2 regions of the Enterobacter pseudoroggenkampii genome follow, and region 2 is predicted to be linked to the other one. Evidence: predicted binding sites of a transcription regulator. Region 2 holds the regulator's gene; the other holds the start of a gene.
What was found. The regulator CRP, encoded in region 2, controls carbon source genes, mostly activating them, when cyclic AMP is high. The targets are predictions, from matches to a motif close to ATGTGANNNNNNTCACAT.

Region 1: a site for CRP is predicted at 2,197-2,214, ahead of serC (3-phosphoserine/phosphohydroxythreonine transaminase). Genes of this name have one in related genera too.

The regions. Positions count from the first base shown of each region.
Region 1 is NZ_JAPMLV010000001.1:665,279-672,611, forward strand. It holds gene ycaO (30S ribosomal protein S12 methylthiotransferase accessory factor YcaO) at 1-1,331, opposite strand, end outside; gene OTG14_RS03190 (DUF421 domain-containing protein) at 1,459-2,151, shown strand; gene serC (3-phosphoserine/phosphohydroxythreonine transaminase) at 2,314-3,402, shown strand; gene aroA (3-phosphoshikimate 1-carboxyvinyltransferase) at 3,472-4,755, shown strand; gene cmk ((d)CMP kinase) at 4,941-5,624, shown strand; gene rpsA (30S ribosomal protein S1) at 5,736-7,333, shown strand, end outside.
Region 2 is NZ_JAPMLV010000007.1:134,973-142,305, forward strand. It holds gene pabA (aminodeoxychorismate synthase component 2) at 1-456, shown strand, start outside; gene argD (bifunctional acetylornithine/succinyldiaminopimelate transaminase) at 543-1,763, shown strand; gene OTG14_RS21140 (YccS/YhfK family putative transporter) at 1,760-3,847, opposite strand; gene crp (cAMP-activated global transcriptional regulator CRP) at 3,905-4,537, opposite strand; gene OTG14_RS21150 (OsmC family protein) at 4,849-5,253, shown strand; gene OTG14_RS21155 (phosphoribulokinase) at 5,320-6,189, opposite strand; gene OTG14_RS21160 (YheU family protein) at 6,220-6,438, opposite strand; gene OTG14_RS21165 (hydrolase) at 6,435-7,333, opposite strand, start outside.

The sequences.
Region 1 (7,333 bases), on a different contig from region 2:
CGGGTGAAGTCATCGTGGCCTTCTTCGTCCAGCTGGGCGATCAGGTTCAGATAATCTTCTTTCTCCCATTCGCTGCCCGGCAGTGCCAGCAGCGTTTCGCGCAGGTGTGCACCCATGCTGTTATTCGCCAGCCACAGATCTTCAGCAGGGTAGATGTCGGACATGCCCGGAACAATAATGCGGCACGCGTAGACGCCAAGATGCTCGTAATCGGCAATATACACTTCCTGATCTTCCGAGTTGAAGATCGCCATCAGCGTGGCGAACTCTTCTTCCGTGGTTCCGGCAAAGCTCCAGTCCACGAACGGATAGTCGGCGTCCTGCTTGAACATATCCCAGGAAATTAAGCCGCTGGAATCGATGAAGTGGGTTTCGAGGTTGGTATGCTCGGCCACTTCTTCGTCGTCAAACGTTGGCGGCGTAAACACGTCGAGATCTTTCAGGCTACGGCCCTGCAGCAGTTCGGTAACGGTACGCTCCAGCGCCACGCCGAAGTCCGGGTGCGCGCCGAAAGAGGCGAAGCAGGTGCCGTTGGTTGGGTTAAACAGCACGACGCAGATAACCGGGTACTTACCGCCCAGAGAGCCGTCATAGGCAAAGATTGGGAAACCTTCTGCTTCCAGTTTGGCGATGGATTCCACCACGCCCGGGTAGCGTGCCAGCACGTCTGCCGGAATTTCAGGCAGGCTGATAGATTCAGCGATGATGCGGTTTTTGATGTGGCGCTCAAAGACTTCAGACAGACCCTGCACGCGTGCTTCATTGCGGGTGTTACCGGCGGACATACCGTTGGACACATACAGGTTGCCGACGATGTTCATCGGGATATAAACGGTCTGCTCGTCAGACTGACGGGTAAACGGCAGGGCGCAGATACCGCGATCCTCGTTACCGGACTGCAGATCGATCAGCATGCTGGCGGTCAGTTCGTTGTCTGGATCGTAGAAGGCACGCAGGCGAGCGTCGAGAATACCTTTCGGCAGTTCGTCATCTTCGGTCAGCGGGAACCATTTTTCATTTGGATAGTGAACGAACGGGCCGTTAGCGATGGTCTCGCCCAGCCAGAAATCAGCGAAGAAATAGTTGGTGGACAGACGCTCAAAATACTCACCCAGCGCAGAGGCCAGTGCCGCTTTTTTTGTCGCGCCTTTACCGTTGGTAAAGCACAGGGCACACTCTTTGTCGCGAATATGCACGGACCAGACATGAGGCACCGGATTGAGCCAGGAGGCTTCTTCGATGTTAAAACCCAGGTCGGTCAGTTTCTGCTGGAAGCGAGCGATGGAATCTTCCAGGGCGGCGTCTTTGCCGGGGATAAACGTTTGAGTCATGGCGGTCACTTTTATCGTACGTAAAGCGCGCAATGATACGGGTTTTGCCTGACGGGTGCTATCTTCGGCGAAAATAAATGGCTGGACTATGCTTAGTGGCAGTAACTGACTGTTAAGGCATAGAAAAATGAAAGCATTTGATCTCCAGCGGATGGCGTTTGATAAAGTTCCTCCTGAATTTCTGGGCGAAGTGGCGCTGCGCAGCCTGTATACCTTCGTACTTGTCTTCCTGTTTCTTAAAATCACCGGCCGTCGCGGCGTACGGCAGATGTCGCTCTTTGAGGTGTTGATTATTCTGACGCTGGGTTCAGCGGCGGGGGACGTCGCCTTCTATGATGATGTGCCGATGGTGCCGGTGTTTATCGTTTTTGTCTCACTGGCGCTACTTTATCGTCTTGTCATGTGGCTGATGTCGAAAAGCGAAAAGCTGGAAGATCTGCTTGAAGGGAAGCCGGTCGTTATCGTCGAGGACGGACAGCTGGCCTGGGAAAATGTACAAAGCGCCAATATGACCGAGTTTGAGTTCTTTATGGAGCTACGCCTGAACAGCGTGGAACAGCTCGGGCAGGTGCGTCTGGCGATCATGGAAACTAATGGGCAGATCAGCGTTTATTACTATTCTGACGACGAGGTGAAGCCGGGGCTGTGTATCCTGCCGGATATGCTCATTGAGCGTTTCAGAACGGTGCCTGAATCAGGCGAGTATGCTTGCGTAAGATGTAGCCATGTTGTAGCGATGCAGCCGGGGGATCGTCAATTATGCCCTCGCTGCGCAAATCCGGAATGGACGAAGGTTAGCCGGGCCAAACGCATCACCTGACAGCCATTTTGTCGGTTTTGTCTTAACGAGGCGGCAGATTGTTTTGTGTGACGCGGGGCACATTTCACGGGTCATAAGTTTTAGACATTGCGGCGCGTGTCACTGAATGATAAAACCGATATCCACAGTTATAACTTATGGCTTTTAGCGTGGTGAGGGGAAATGGCTCAAGTCTTTAATTTCAGTTCAGGTCCGGCAATGTTGCCGGCAGACGTGCTTAAACAGGCTCAACAGGAACTTTGTGACTGGAACGGTCTCGGTACGTCGGTGATGGAAATCAGCCACCGGGGTAAAGAGTTTATTCAGGTGGCAGAAGAGGCAGAAAAGGATTTTCGCGATCTGCTGAATATTCCCTCGAACTACAAAGTATTGTTCTGTCACGGCGGTGGACGCGGCCAGTTTGCGGGTATTCCGCTGAATATCCTCGGTGACAAAACGACGGCTGACTACGTTGATGCGGGTTACTGGGCAGCAAGCGCCATTAAAGAAGCGCATAAATACTGCACGCCGAATGTGATCGACGCCAAAGTGACCGTTGACGGTCTGCGCGCCGTGAAGCCAATGCGCGAGTGGCAGCTTTCTGATAATGCAGCGTATCTGCACTACTGCCCGAACGAAACCATTGATGGGATTGCCATCGACGAGACGCCAGACTTCGGCAGCGATGTCGTGGTTGCCGCTGACTTCTCCTCCACCATTCTGTCTGCGCCAATTGACGTCAGCCGTTATGGCGTGATCTACGCGGGCGCACAGAAAAATATCGGCCCTGCAGGCCTGACGATTGTTATCGTGCGTGAAGATCTGCTGGGTAAAGCACATACATCCTGCCCGTCGATTCTCGATTACACCGTGCTGAACGACAACGATTCTATGTTCAACACCCCACCGACGTTTGCCTGGTACCTCTCCGGCCTGGTCTTCAAATGGCTGAAGCAAAACGGCGGCGTGGCGCAGATGGACAAAGTAAATCAGCAGAAAGCTGAACTGCTTTATGGCGTGATCGACAAGAGTGATTTCTACCGCAACGATGTGGCGAACGCTAACCGTTCCCGCATGAACGTACCGTTCCAGCTGGCGGACAGCAACCTGGACAAAGTGTTCCTGGAAGAGTCCTTCGCGGCAGGCCTGCACGCGCTCAAAGGTCACCGTGTCGTGGGCGGCATGCGCGCCTCCATCTATAACGCGATGCCGCTGGAAGGCGTTAAAGCCCTGACGGATTTCATGATCGACTTCGAACGTCGTCACGGTTAATTTGCTGTTTTTCACCCCCGCAGCGCCCCTGCGGGGTTTTTATTATGTTGAGTTGAGAGTTTAGTTTTCATGGAATCCCTGACGTTACAACCTATCGCGCGGGTAGATGGCACCATCAATCTGCCTGGTTCAAAAAGTGTCTCGAACCGCGCTCTGCTGCTGGCAGCTCTGGCAAACGGCACCACCGTCCTCACAAACCTGCTGGACAGCGATGACGTGCGCCATATGCTCAATGCGCTGAAAGCGTTGGGCGTTCATTACATTCTCTCCGACGATCGTACCCGCTGCGAAGTGACCGGCAACGGCGGCGCGCTGCGCTCGGGTGAAGAGCTTGAGCTTTTTCTGGGCAACGCGGGTACCGCTATGCGCCCGCTGGCGGCGGCCCTGTGCCTGGGAAGCAACAATATTGTGCTGACCGGCGAGCCGCGCATGAAAGAGCGCCCGATTGGTCACCTGGTGGATGCCCTGCGTCAGGGCGGCGCGCAGATTGACTATCTGGAGCAGGAAAACTATCCGCCACTGCGTCTGCGCGGCGGTTTTACCGGCGGTCACGTCGAGGTTGACGGCAGCGTCTCCAGCCAGTTCCTGACGGCACTGCTGATGACCGCGCCGCTGGCCCCGCAGGATACAGTTATCACGATTAAAGGCGAGCTGGTCTCCAAACCGTATATTGATATCACGCTGCACCTGATGAAAACTTTCGGCGTTGAGGTGGAAAACCAGTCTTATCAGCGCTTCGTGGTGCGCGGGGCACAGCAGTACCAGTCTCCGGGCAACTACCTGGTTGAAGGGGATGCGTCATCCGCGTCCTACTTCCTGGCCGCGGGTGCGATTAAGGGCGGAACGGTAAAAGTGACCGGTATTGGCCGTAACAGCGTGCAGGGCGATATCCGTTTTGCGGACGTGCTGGAAAAAATGGGCGCCATTGTCACCTGGGGCGATGACTTTATCTCCTGTACCCACGGTGAGCTGAACGCCATCGACATGGACATGAACCATATCCCGGATGCGGCGATGACCATTGCCACGGCGGCACTGTTCGCCAAAGGCACGACCACGCTGCGTAACATCTACAACTGGCGCGTAAAAGAGACGGACCGCCTGTTCGCGATGGCGACAGAGCTGCGAAAAGTCGGTGCCGAGGTGGAAGAGGGCGAAGACTACATTCGCGTCACGCCTCCTGCAAAACTGCAGTTTGCGGAAATCGGAACCTACAACGATCACCGTATGGCGATGTGCTTCTCGCTGGTGGCGCTGTCAGATACGCCTGTCACGATCCTTGACCCGAAATGTACCGCGAAAACCTTCCCGGACTACTTCGAACAGCTGGCACGCATTAGTACGCTGGCCTGATAACGCCTTGCCGCATCGCCCGATGCGGCATTTGCTTACGCTTCATTACGAACACCTCCGCTCATTTCTTCTACACTCTGCTTCAATCATTCCGTAATTTGCACGCAAAGGTAACAGTTGCGCACGTTGGCGCGTATAATGCGCGGCGTTCATGTAAACGGTATGCCTTATTTAAGGAGAAAAAGATGACGGCAATTGCCCCGGTAATCACCATTGATGGGCCGAGTGGCGCAGGGAAAGGGACTCTGTGCAAAGCGATGGCGGAAGCATTGCAATGGCATCTTTTAGATTCGGGAGCAATCTATCGCGTGCTGGCGCTGGCCGCGCTGCATCATCACGTGGATGTCGCGTCTGAAGAGGCGCTGGTTCCGCTGGCTGCGCATCTGGATGTGCGCTTCGTGTCAACCGATGGCAACCTGGAAGTCATCCTTGAAGGGGAAGACGTGAGCGGCGAAATCCGTACTCAGGAAGTGGCGAATGCGGCCTCGCAGGTCGCGGCCTTCCCGCGCGTTCGCGAGGCGCTGTTGCGTCGTCAGCGCGCGTTTCGTGAAGCCCCGGGTCTGATCGCGGACGGACGTGATATGGGAACCGTGGTCTTCCCTGATGCACCTGTGAAAATTTTCCTTGACGCCTCTTCGGAAGAACGTGCGCAACGCCGCATGCTTCAGTTGCAGGAAAAGGGGTTTAGTGTTAACTTTGATCGCCTTTTATCCGAGATAAAAGAGCGCGATGACCGCGATCGTAACCGCGCCGTCGCCCCACTTGTTCCAGCAGAAGATGCATTAGTTCTGGATTCAACCAGTTTAACTATTGAGCAAGTGATTGAAAAAGCGCTACAATATGCGCGCCAAAAACTGGCACTCGCGTAATCGCGACCGATTTAGCAGTACCCCCGCTGCAATGGATTGACGGCGGGTATGTGAAACAACCCCATCCGGCACGGAGCCAGGTGGACGTTAATATTAACCTGAAGATTAAACATGACTGAATCTTTTGCTCAACTGTTTGAAGAATCCTTAAAAGAAATCGAAACCCGCCCGGGTTCCATCGTTCGCGGTGTTGTTGTTGCTATCGACAAAGACGTAGTACTGGTTGACGCCGGTCTGAAATCTGAGTCCGCCATTCCGGCAGAGCAGTTCAAAAACGCCCAGGGCGAGCTGGAAATCCAGGTTGGCGACGAAGTTGACGTTGCTCTGGACGCAGTAGAAGACGGCTTCGGTGAAACCCTGCTTTCTCGTGAGAAAGCGAAACGTCACGAAGCATGGATCACGCTGGAAAAAGCTTACGAAGAAGCTGAAACTGTGGTCGGTGTTATCAACGGCAAAGTTAAAGGTGGCTTCACTGTTGAGCTGAATGGTATTCGTGCGTTCCTGCCAGGTTCTCTGGTAGACGTTCGTCCAGTTCGTGACACTCTGCACCTGGAAGGCAAAGAGCTTGAGTTCAAAGTAATCAAGCTGGACCAGAAGCGTAACAACGTTGTTGTTTCCCGTCGTGCCGTTATCGAATCCGAAAACAGCGCAGAACGCGATCAGCTGCTGGAAAACCTGCAGGAAGGCATGGAAGTCAAAGGTATCGTTAAGAACCTCACTGACTACGGCGCATTCGTTGACCTGGGCGGCGTTGATGGCCTGCTGCACATCACCGACATGGCGTGGAAACGCGTTAAGCACCCAAGCGAAATCGTGAACGTGGGCGACGAAATCACTGTTAAAGTGCTGAAGTTCGACCGCGAGCGTACTCGTGTATCCCTCGGCCTGAAACAGCTGGGCGAAGATCCATGGGTAGCTATCGCTAAGCGTTACCCAGAAGGTACTAAACTGACTGGTCGCGTAACCAACCTGACTGACTACGGCTGCTTCGTTGAAATCGAAGAAGGCGTTGAAGGTCTGGTGCACGTTTCCGAAATGGACTGGACCAACAAAAACATCCACCCATCCAAAGTTGTTAACGTTGGTGATGTAGTGGAAGTGATGGTTCTGGATATCGACGAAGAACGTCGTCGTATCTCCCTGGGCCTGAAGCAGTGCAAAAACAACCCATGGCAGCAGTTCGCGGAAACCCACAACAAGGGCGACCGTGTTGAAGGTAAAATCAAGTCTATCACTGACTTCGGTATCTTCATCGGCCTGGACGGCGGCATCGATGGCCTGGTTCACCTGTCTGACATCTCCTGGAACGTTGCAGGCGAAGAAGCAGTTCGTGAATACAAAAAAGGCGACGAAATCGCTGCAGTTGTTCTGCAGGTTGACGCAGAGCGTGAGCGTATCTCCCTGGGCGTTAAACAGCTCGCAGAAGATCCGTTCAACAACTGGGTTGCACTGAACAAGAAAGGCGCAATCGTAAACGGTAAAGTAACTGCAGTTGACGCTAAAGGCGCAACCGTAGAACTGGCTGACGGCGTTGAAGGTTACCTGCGCGCTTCTGAAGCTTCACGTGACCGCGTTGAAGATGCCACTCTGGTTCTGAACGTAGGCGACGACGTTGAAGCTAAGTTCACCGGTGTTGACCGTAAGAACCGTGCAATCAGCCTGTCTGTTCGTGCTAAAGACGAAGCTGATGAGAAAGATGCAATCGCAAC
Region 2 (7,333 bases):
GCCGATATCGAGACGCTGGCTCCACAGAAAATCGTGATTTCTCCGGGGCCGTGTACGCCCTCGGAGTCGGGTATTTCTCTGGATGTGATCCAGCACTATGCCGGCAGGCTGCCGATCCTGGGCGTCTGTCTGGGCCATCAGGCGATTGCCCAGGCGTTTGGTGCCACCATCGTGCGCGCCGCCAAAGTGATGCACGGTAAAACCTCGCCGGTCACCCACACGGGCACCGGAGTGTTCACGGGGCTCAATAATCCGTTAACCGTGACGCGCTACCATTCCCTGGTCATTGACCCGCCGACGCTGCCCGACTGCTTTGAGGTGACGGCCTGGAGCGATACGCAGGAGATCATGGGGATTCGTCACCGCGAATGGGACCTCGAAGGCGTGCAGTTCCACCCGGAAAGCATCCTCAGCGAGCAGGGCCATGCGCTGCTGGCAAATTTCCTCCATCGCTGAATAACTGTTGCCTTGCTGTGATTTTTTATGCATATTTTGTGATTATATTTTCACAATCACTGTGACATAAAATGGATGGTCATGACATGGCAACTGAACAACCAGCAATTACCCGCGCGACATTCGATGAAGTGATCCTGCCGATTTATGCACCGGCTGAGTTTATCCCGGTGAAGGGGAAAGGCAGCCGCGTCTGGGATCAGCAGGGTAAAGAGTATGTGGATTTCGCGGGCGGTATTGCGGTCACGGCGCTGGGTCATTGCCATCCCGCGCTGGTGGAGGCGCTGAAAACACAGGGGGAAACCCTGTGGCACACCAGCAACGTGTTCACCAACGAACCGGCGCTGCGCCTGGGACGTAAGATCATCGATGCCACCTTCGCCGAGCGCGTGCTGTTTATGAACTCCGGCACCGAAGCCAACGAAACCGCCTTTAAGCTGGCGCGCTACTACGCCACAACGCGCCACAGCCCGTACAAAACCAAAATCATCGCCTTCCACAATGCCTTCCACGGACGCTCCTTCTTTACCGTCTCCGTTGGCGGCCAGCCGAAGTATTCCGACGGGTTTGGCCCGAAACCGGCTGATATCGTCCACGTGCCGTTTAACGATCTGCACGCGGTGAAAGCGGTGATGGACGACCATACCTGCGCGGTAGTCGTTGAGCCGATCCAGGGTGAAGGCGGCGTGACGGCGGCAACCCCGGAATTCCTGAAAGGGCTGCGCGCGCTGTGCGACGAACATCAGGCGCTGCTGGTCTTTGATGAAGTGCAGTGCGGAATGGGACGTACCGGCGATCTGTTCGCGTATATGCACTACGGCGTGACGCCGGATATTCTGACCAGTGCTAAAGCGCTCGGCGGCGGTTTCCCGGTGAGTGCGGTACTGACGACGCAGGAGATCGCCTCCGCGTTCCACGTCGGTTCTCACGGCTCCACCTACGGTGGTAACCCGCTGGCGAGCGCCGTGGCGGGTGCCGCGTTCGACATCATCAACACGCCAGAGGTGTTGAACGGCGTCAGCGCGAAGCGCGAGCTGTTCGTAAAACACCTGCAAAAGATTGACGAGCAGTACGATGTGTTCAGCGAGATCCGCGGGATGGGGTTATTGATTGGTGCCGAGCTGAAGCCGCAGTATAAGGGCCGCGCGCGCGACTTCCTGCACGCCGCCGCTCGCGAAGGGGTGATGGTGCTCAACGCCGGGCCGGACGTGATGCGCTTTGCACCGTCGCTGGTGGTGGAAGACAAAGACATTGAAGACGGGTTAACCCGGTTTGCCGCCGCGGTCGCGAAGATCGTAAAAGGTTAATACGCCGTCCGCTTCAACCTGCGGGTTAGCCAAATCCCGTGATGCGGACGCTGACGCCATGCCACCGACGAAATGGTGTGCATGGTGTTCAGATGCCCCAGTACGCGCTGCAAATGCTGCTCCAGGGTGCTCATTGGCCCGTGGGTTAACGTTTCCGGCGCTTCCAGAATGTTCGAATCTCCCGACTCACCCGGCGAGTCATACTCCAGACGCTGCTGACACCGCTGCAACGCAATTTCACACGACTGCAAATAGCGCTGCGCCAGATCCGGTGTCAGCATCGTGTGCTCGCGCGCCAGCGTGGTCATGGCGTTAATGTGCTCGACGATAAACTGGCTGTGCGTCACCCACAGCTTCATATCTGCCAGATAGTGCGAGTTAAAGCCCGGCTCCTGCATTGCCTGGTTGAGCGAGTTAAACAGGGCGTTGTGCGCCTGGTTGACCTTCATGCGCTGATACGCCAGCGGCGACGGCTGCGGGTCGTCGCTCAGGATCAGGCGAATGGCCTGCTGGTCGGCTTCCAGCGCGTCGTGGGCGTTCTGGCGCAGCAGTCCACTTTGCCACTGCGGCCACAGCCAGACCATGCCGCCAAAGGCAATCAGACAGCCGATCAGGGTATCAATCAGCCTGGCGACAATAAACTGTTCGCCATTGAGCGTGAGCAGCTGCAGGGTATATACCGCCGTCACCGTAAAGCCCACCATCGCCCAGCCGTAGTTTTTGCGGATAATCAGGTAGCTCACCAGCGTAACCGCCAGCATTCCTGCCAGAGTATAGCCTTCCGGCACGTGGAAGTGCAGCGTCACGCCCGCGATGATCAGCCCGGCCATCGTTCCGCCAGCCCGATGCAGAATACGCACCCGCGTGGCGCCATAGCCGTTCTGGGTGACAAACAGCACGGTCATTAAGATCCAGTAGGGTTTCGGCAGATGCAGCGCCATGCCCATCAGGCTGGCGGTACTGAGCATCACGCTAATACGTGCGGCGTTGCGCAGGGCGGACGATTTAAGAGAAAGATAGCTTTTGAGCGCGGGCAATAGCGGCAGCCGTTTCTGCTTATCCGCCATCAGGTCGCGCGGATAGAGCGGGCGCTGCGTGCGCAACACGCGGGCGATACGGCTGAAGTGCCAGGCGGCAAACTGGCCGACCGGGTTATCCGGATGCTGACGAGCGATTTTCTCCAGCGCGCCCAGCTGCTTATCCATGTTAAAGCGCGTCGGGTAGCGGTGATAGAGAATATCATCGGCCAGCACGCGCAGGCGTGCGGACACCGTCTGCGCGTTCCAGCGGATCACCGCTTCGGCGTGACTGCGCTCGACCAGCTTTTGTACCTCCTGCGGGTGGTGCAGGCTCACGGAGATATGCTCCTGCAGATCCAGCCCGACCTGGAAGGTGCGCAGCAGCCGTTTGTACTCGTGGTTCTTGTTGGCGGCGAGCATATGCAGCTGCTGATAGCACTGGCTTATCAGATCCACCACCTTCTGCTGGCGCGTCAGCAGGGGCGGTAAGGATTTTTCCGGATCGGTATGCTGGGTCAGCAGGGTGTATTTGGCTTCGCAGTAATCCGCAAGCTGCACATAGAGCAGGCTCAGGGATTCACGCAGCGGCTGCTCCCGCCACAGCCAGAACCAGAACCAGTTAAACAGGCCGTACCATAATGTCCCCAGGGCGTAGATCAGCAGCGGCTCCCACACCGGCATATTCCCGGCGAGGCTCAGCGTGAAAATGGCCGCAATCAGCGACGCGGGAAGCAAGCGGGCGTGCAGCGAACTGATTTCCGCCGTGACGCCGAGGGTCATCGCCAGCACAGTCAGGATCAGCGGCAGCGGGATATCCCGAGCCAGTAAAAGCTGTACGGCGAGGCTACAGCCCGCAAACAGGCAGCCGCCGATAATCAGGCGTTTGAAAAAGCGCTTATGCGGCGTGTCCAGACCGGCGATGTTGCAGCAGGCAGGCACGAGGGAAAACAGCAGACCTTGCTGAAGATGTCCGAGGATCAGGCCTATAGCCACGGGAAGACACAACACCAGCGTTTGTCGCAGTGCGTAGTTAACTTCCGGGTGATAGATCAGCCTGCGCCACATGGGGAGTAGAGACAAAAACGGCGTGACACCTTGCGATGGCACGCCGTTTAAGCGGAATTAACGCGTTCCGTAAACCACGATGGTTTTACCGTGGGCAGAGATCAGGTTTTGATCTTCCAGCATTTTCAGGATACGACCCACCGTTTCACGAGAGCAACCGACGATCTGACCAATTTCCTGACGGGTAATTTTAATTTGCATGCCGTCCGGGTGGGTCATAGCGTCTGGCTGTTTCGCCAGGTTCAGCAGGGTCTGTGCGATACGGCCAGTCACGTCCAGGAAGGCGAGGTTGCCCACTTTCTCTGAGGTGACCTGCAGACGGCGCGCCATCTGGGAAGAAAGACGCATCAGGATGTCAGGGTTAACCTGAATCAGCTGACGGAACTTCTTGTAAGAAATTTCAGCCACTTCACATGCTGTCTTTGCACGAACCCAGGCGCTACGTTCCTGGCCCTCTTCAAACAGGCCCAGTTCACCGATGAAATCGCCCTGGTTCAGATAAGAAAGGATCATCTCTTTCCCTTCTTCATCTTTGATCAGCACTGCCACCGAGCCTTTAACGATGTAATACAACGTTTCCGCTTTTTCACCCTGGTGAATCAGCGTGCTCTTTGATGGGTACTTATGAATGTGGCAATGAGACAAGAACCATTCGAGAGTCGGGTCTGTTTGCGGTTTGCCAAGCACCATGCGCTGTTATCCTCTGTTATAAGCTGTCACCAGAGTCATCAGATGCATCCGGACTCTGGGGTTGCAATCGAATTCTTACCCATACCCTGGGAAGTCGGCTACCGTAACGTTTCGCAGCCAGTAAAGTTTGATGTCCTCTGCATACATGTGTAACGTCAATGTATTACTGTAGCATCCAGAGTGTTTTAGCATAGCTTTCGCCGCGTGTCTCCTGGTGTCTCGCTTCAGCATGATGCAGGTCGCCTTCCATTGCGAGAAATGTAACGCACGCGTAATCTGTCACCAAAAATGCAACGTTGGAGTTTAAGAATATGCAAGCGCGCGTGAAATGGGTTGAAGGTTTAACGTTCCTGGGCGAGTCCGCGTCAGGACACCAGATTTTGATGGACGGTAACTCCGGCGATAAAGCGCCAAGCCCAATGGAAATGGTGCTGATGGCGGCAGGGGGATGCAGCGCCATTGACGTGGTGTCGATTCTGCAAAAAGGTCGTCATGACGTGACGGATTGTGAGGTTAAACTCACGTCAGAACGTCGCGAAGAGGCGCCACGCCTGTTCACCCATATTAATCTGCACTTTGTGGTCACCGGTAAAGAGTTGAAGGACGCAGCGGTCTCGCGTGCGGTGGATCTGTCTGCGGAGAAGTACTGCTCTGTGGCGTTAATGCTGGAGAAAGCGGTAAAAATCACGCATTCGTATGAAGTGATCGAGGCTTAATTATTGGGGCATCGTGCGTGTTGATGCCCTCACCCTAACCCTCTCCCACAGGGAGAGGGAACATGTTCACGCAATCTGCTTCCCTTCCATCAGTCGCTCCACCAGCGGCGTCATGATGAGCTCCATCGCCAGCCCCATTTTTCCGCCCGGCACGACTAACGTATTCATGTGCGAAATAAACGAGCCCTGCAGCATGGCCAGTAGCCAGGGGTAATCAATGCCTTCGAGATTGCGGAAATGGATCACCACAAAGCTCTCATCCAGAGACGGGATGCTTTTGGCCGCAAACGGGTTGGAGGTATCCACCGTCGGCACGCGCTGGAAGTTGATATGGGTGCGGGAGAACTGCGGCGTCAGGAAGTTGATGTAATCTTCCATGGAGCGCACCACCGAGTCCATCACCGCCTCTCGTGAATGGCCGCGCTCGCTCATGTCGCGCGTCAGCTTCTGGATCCACTCCAGGTTAACGATAGGGACCACGCCGACCAGCAGGTCCACGTGGCGCGCCACGTCGTGTTGAGGGGTGACCACGCCACCGTGCAATCCTTCGTAAAACAGTACGTCGGTGGGTTCCGGCAGCGGTTGCCACGGGGTGAACGTCCCCGGCACCTGATTCCAGGGAACGGCTTCATCATAGGTATGCAGATACTTGCGGGACTGCCCTTTGCCGCTCTGACCGTACTCTATAAAGGTTTGTTCCAGCAGGCCGAAGTCATTGGCTTCCGGGCCGAAATAGCTGATGTGTTTACCCAGATCGCGCGCTTTACGGATGGCCATATCCATCTCCGGACGCGTGTAGCGGTGAAAGCTGTCGCCTTCGACCTCCGCCGCACGAAGATTCAGCTGGGCGAAAATCTTGCGAAAGGCGAGGCTGGTGGTGGTGGTTCCCGCACCACTCGACCCCGTAACGGCAATAACCGGATGTCTGGCAGACATAGCAACTCCCTGACTGAAAAGGGTGGAAGATCAGCCGTGAAACGCGTTGCGGGGCATGATATTGACCGTCTCATGCAGTTCTGACCACACCAGCACCACGTCGCCGCTTTTCAGCTGGCGCTTAACATCGTTGACCTTTTGCTCAAGCGAGCGTTCCTGTTCACCATAATCGGTGCCTTCGCGTAATACAAAGCTTTCAATCAGATTATCGAGTGTTTCGGGAGCCAGATCCTGCCAGGGAATAATCATTTTGCACCGTCCAGATAAGGGGTTAGCCAGTCAGGAATACGCGTCTCAAGCCACATTTTCGGGCGGCGCAGCGTACCGCCGATAAACCCGACGTGGCCGCCGTGCTCGGTCAACTGATAGTGAACGTTGTCGGGCAGGAATTCCTGAGCGGGGATCGAGTGATGATCCATAAACGGGTCATCTTTGGCATGAATGATCAGCGTCGGCTGCGTGATCTTGCTGAGCAGCGGCATGGCGCTGCACTGACGATAATAGTCAATCGCATCGGCGAAGCCGTGGATTTTCGCGGTGATCAGGTCGTCGAACTCGCGAATACGGCGCACCTTTTTCAGCTGACGCAGGCTGACCGGCAGGGTATCCGGGTAGGCTTTCAGCTTACGCGCCGCGTTGGCCTTCAGCAGGTTGAGCAGGTAGCGCTGATAGACGCGGGAAAAGCCTTTATCCATGTGGTAGCTGCACTGCTCCAGCATAAACGGTGCGGAGACAATGACGGCGGCATCCAGCGGGACGGTTTCACCCTCTTTGGCTAGCAGGCAGGCCAGCATATTGCCGCCCAGCGAGTAGCCCACCGCGGCGGTCGGCACGGTGCCAAAGTTGTCCCGCAGCCAGTGTAAAAACCACGTTCCGTCTTCGGTTTCACCCGAGTGATAAATGCGTTTCTGACGATTCGGTTCGCCGCTGCAGCCGCGAAAATGCATCACCACGCCGAGCCAGCCGCGCGCTTTTGCCGCCTCGATTAACCCGTGTGCATATGGGCTGTGCAGGCTGCCTTCCAGACCGTGAAAGACCACCAGACGCGGCTTATGGCGGGCCTGCTCCGGCGCTTCGCTCCAGGCGAGATCCAGAAAATCACCGTCTGGCAGGTCAAGCCGCTGCCAGTGTGGGGTGAACTGAA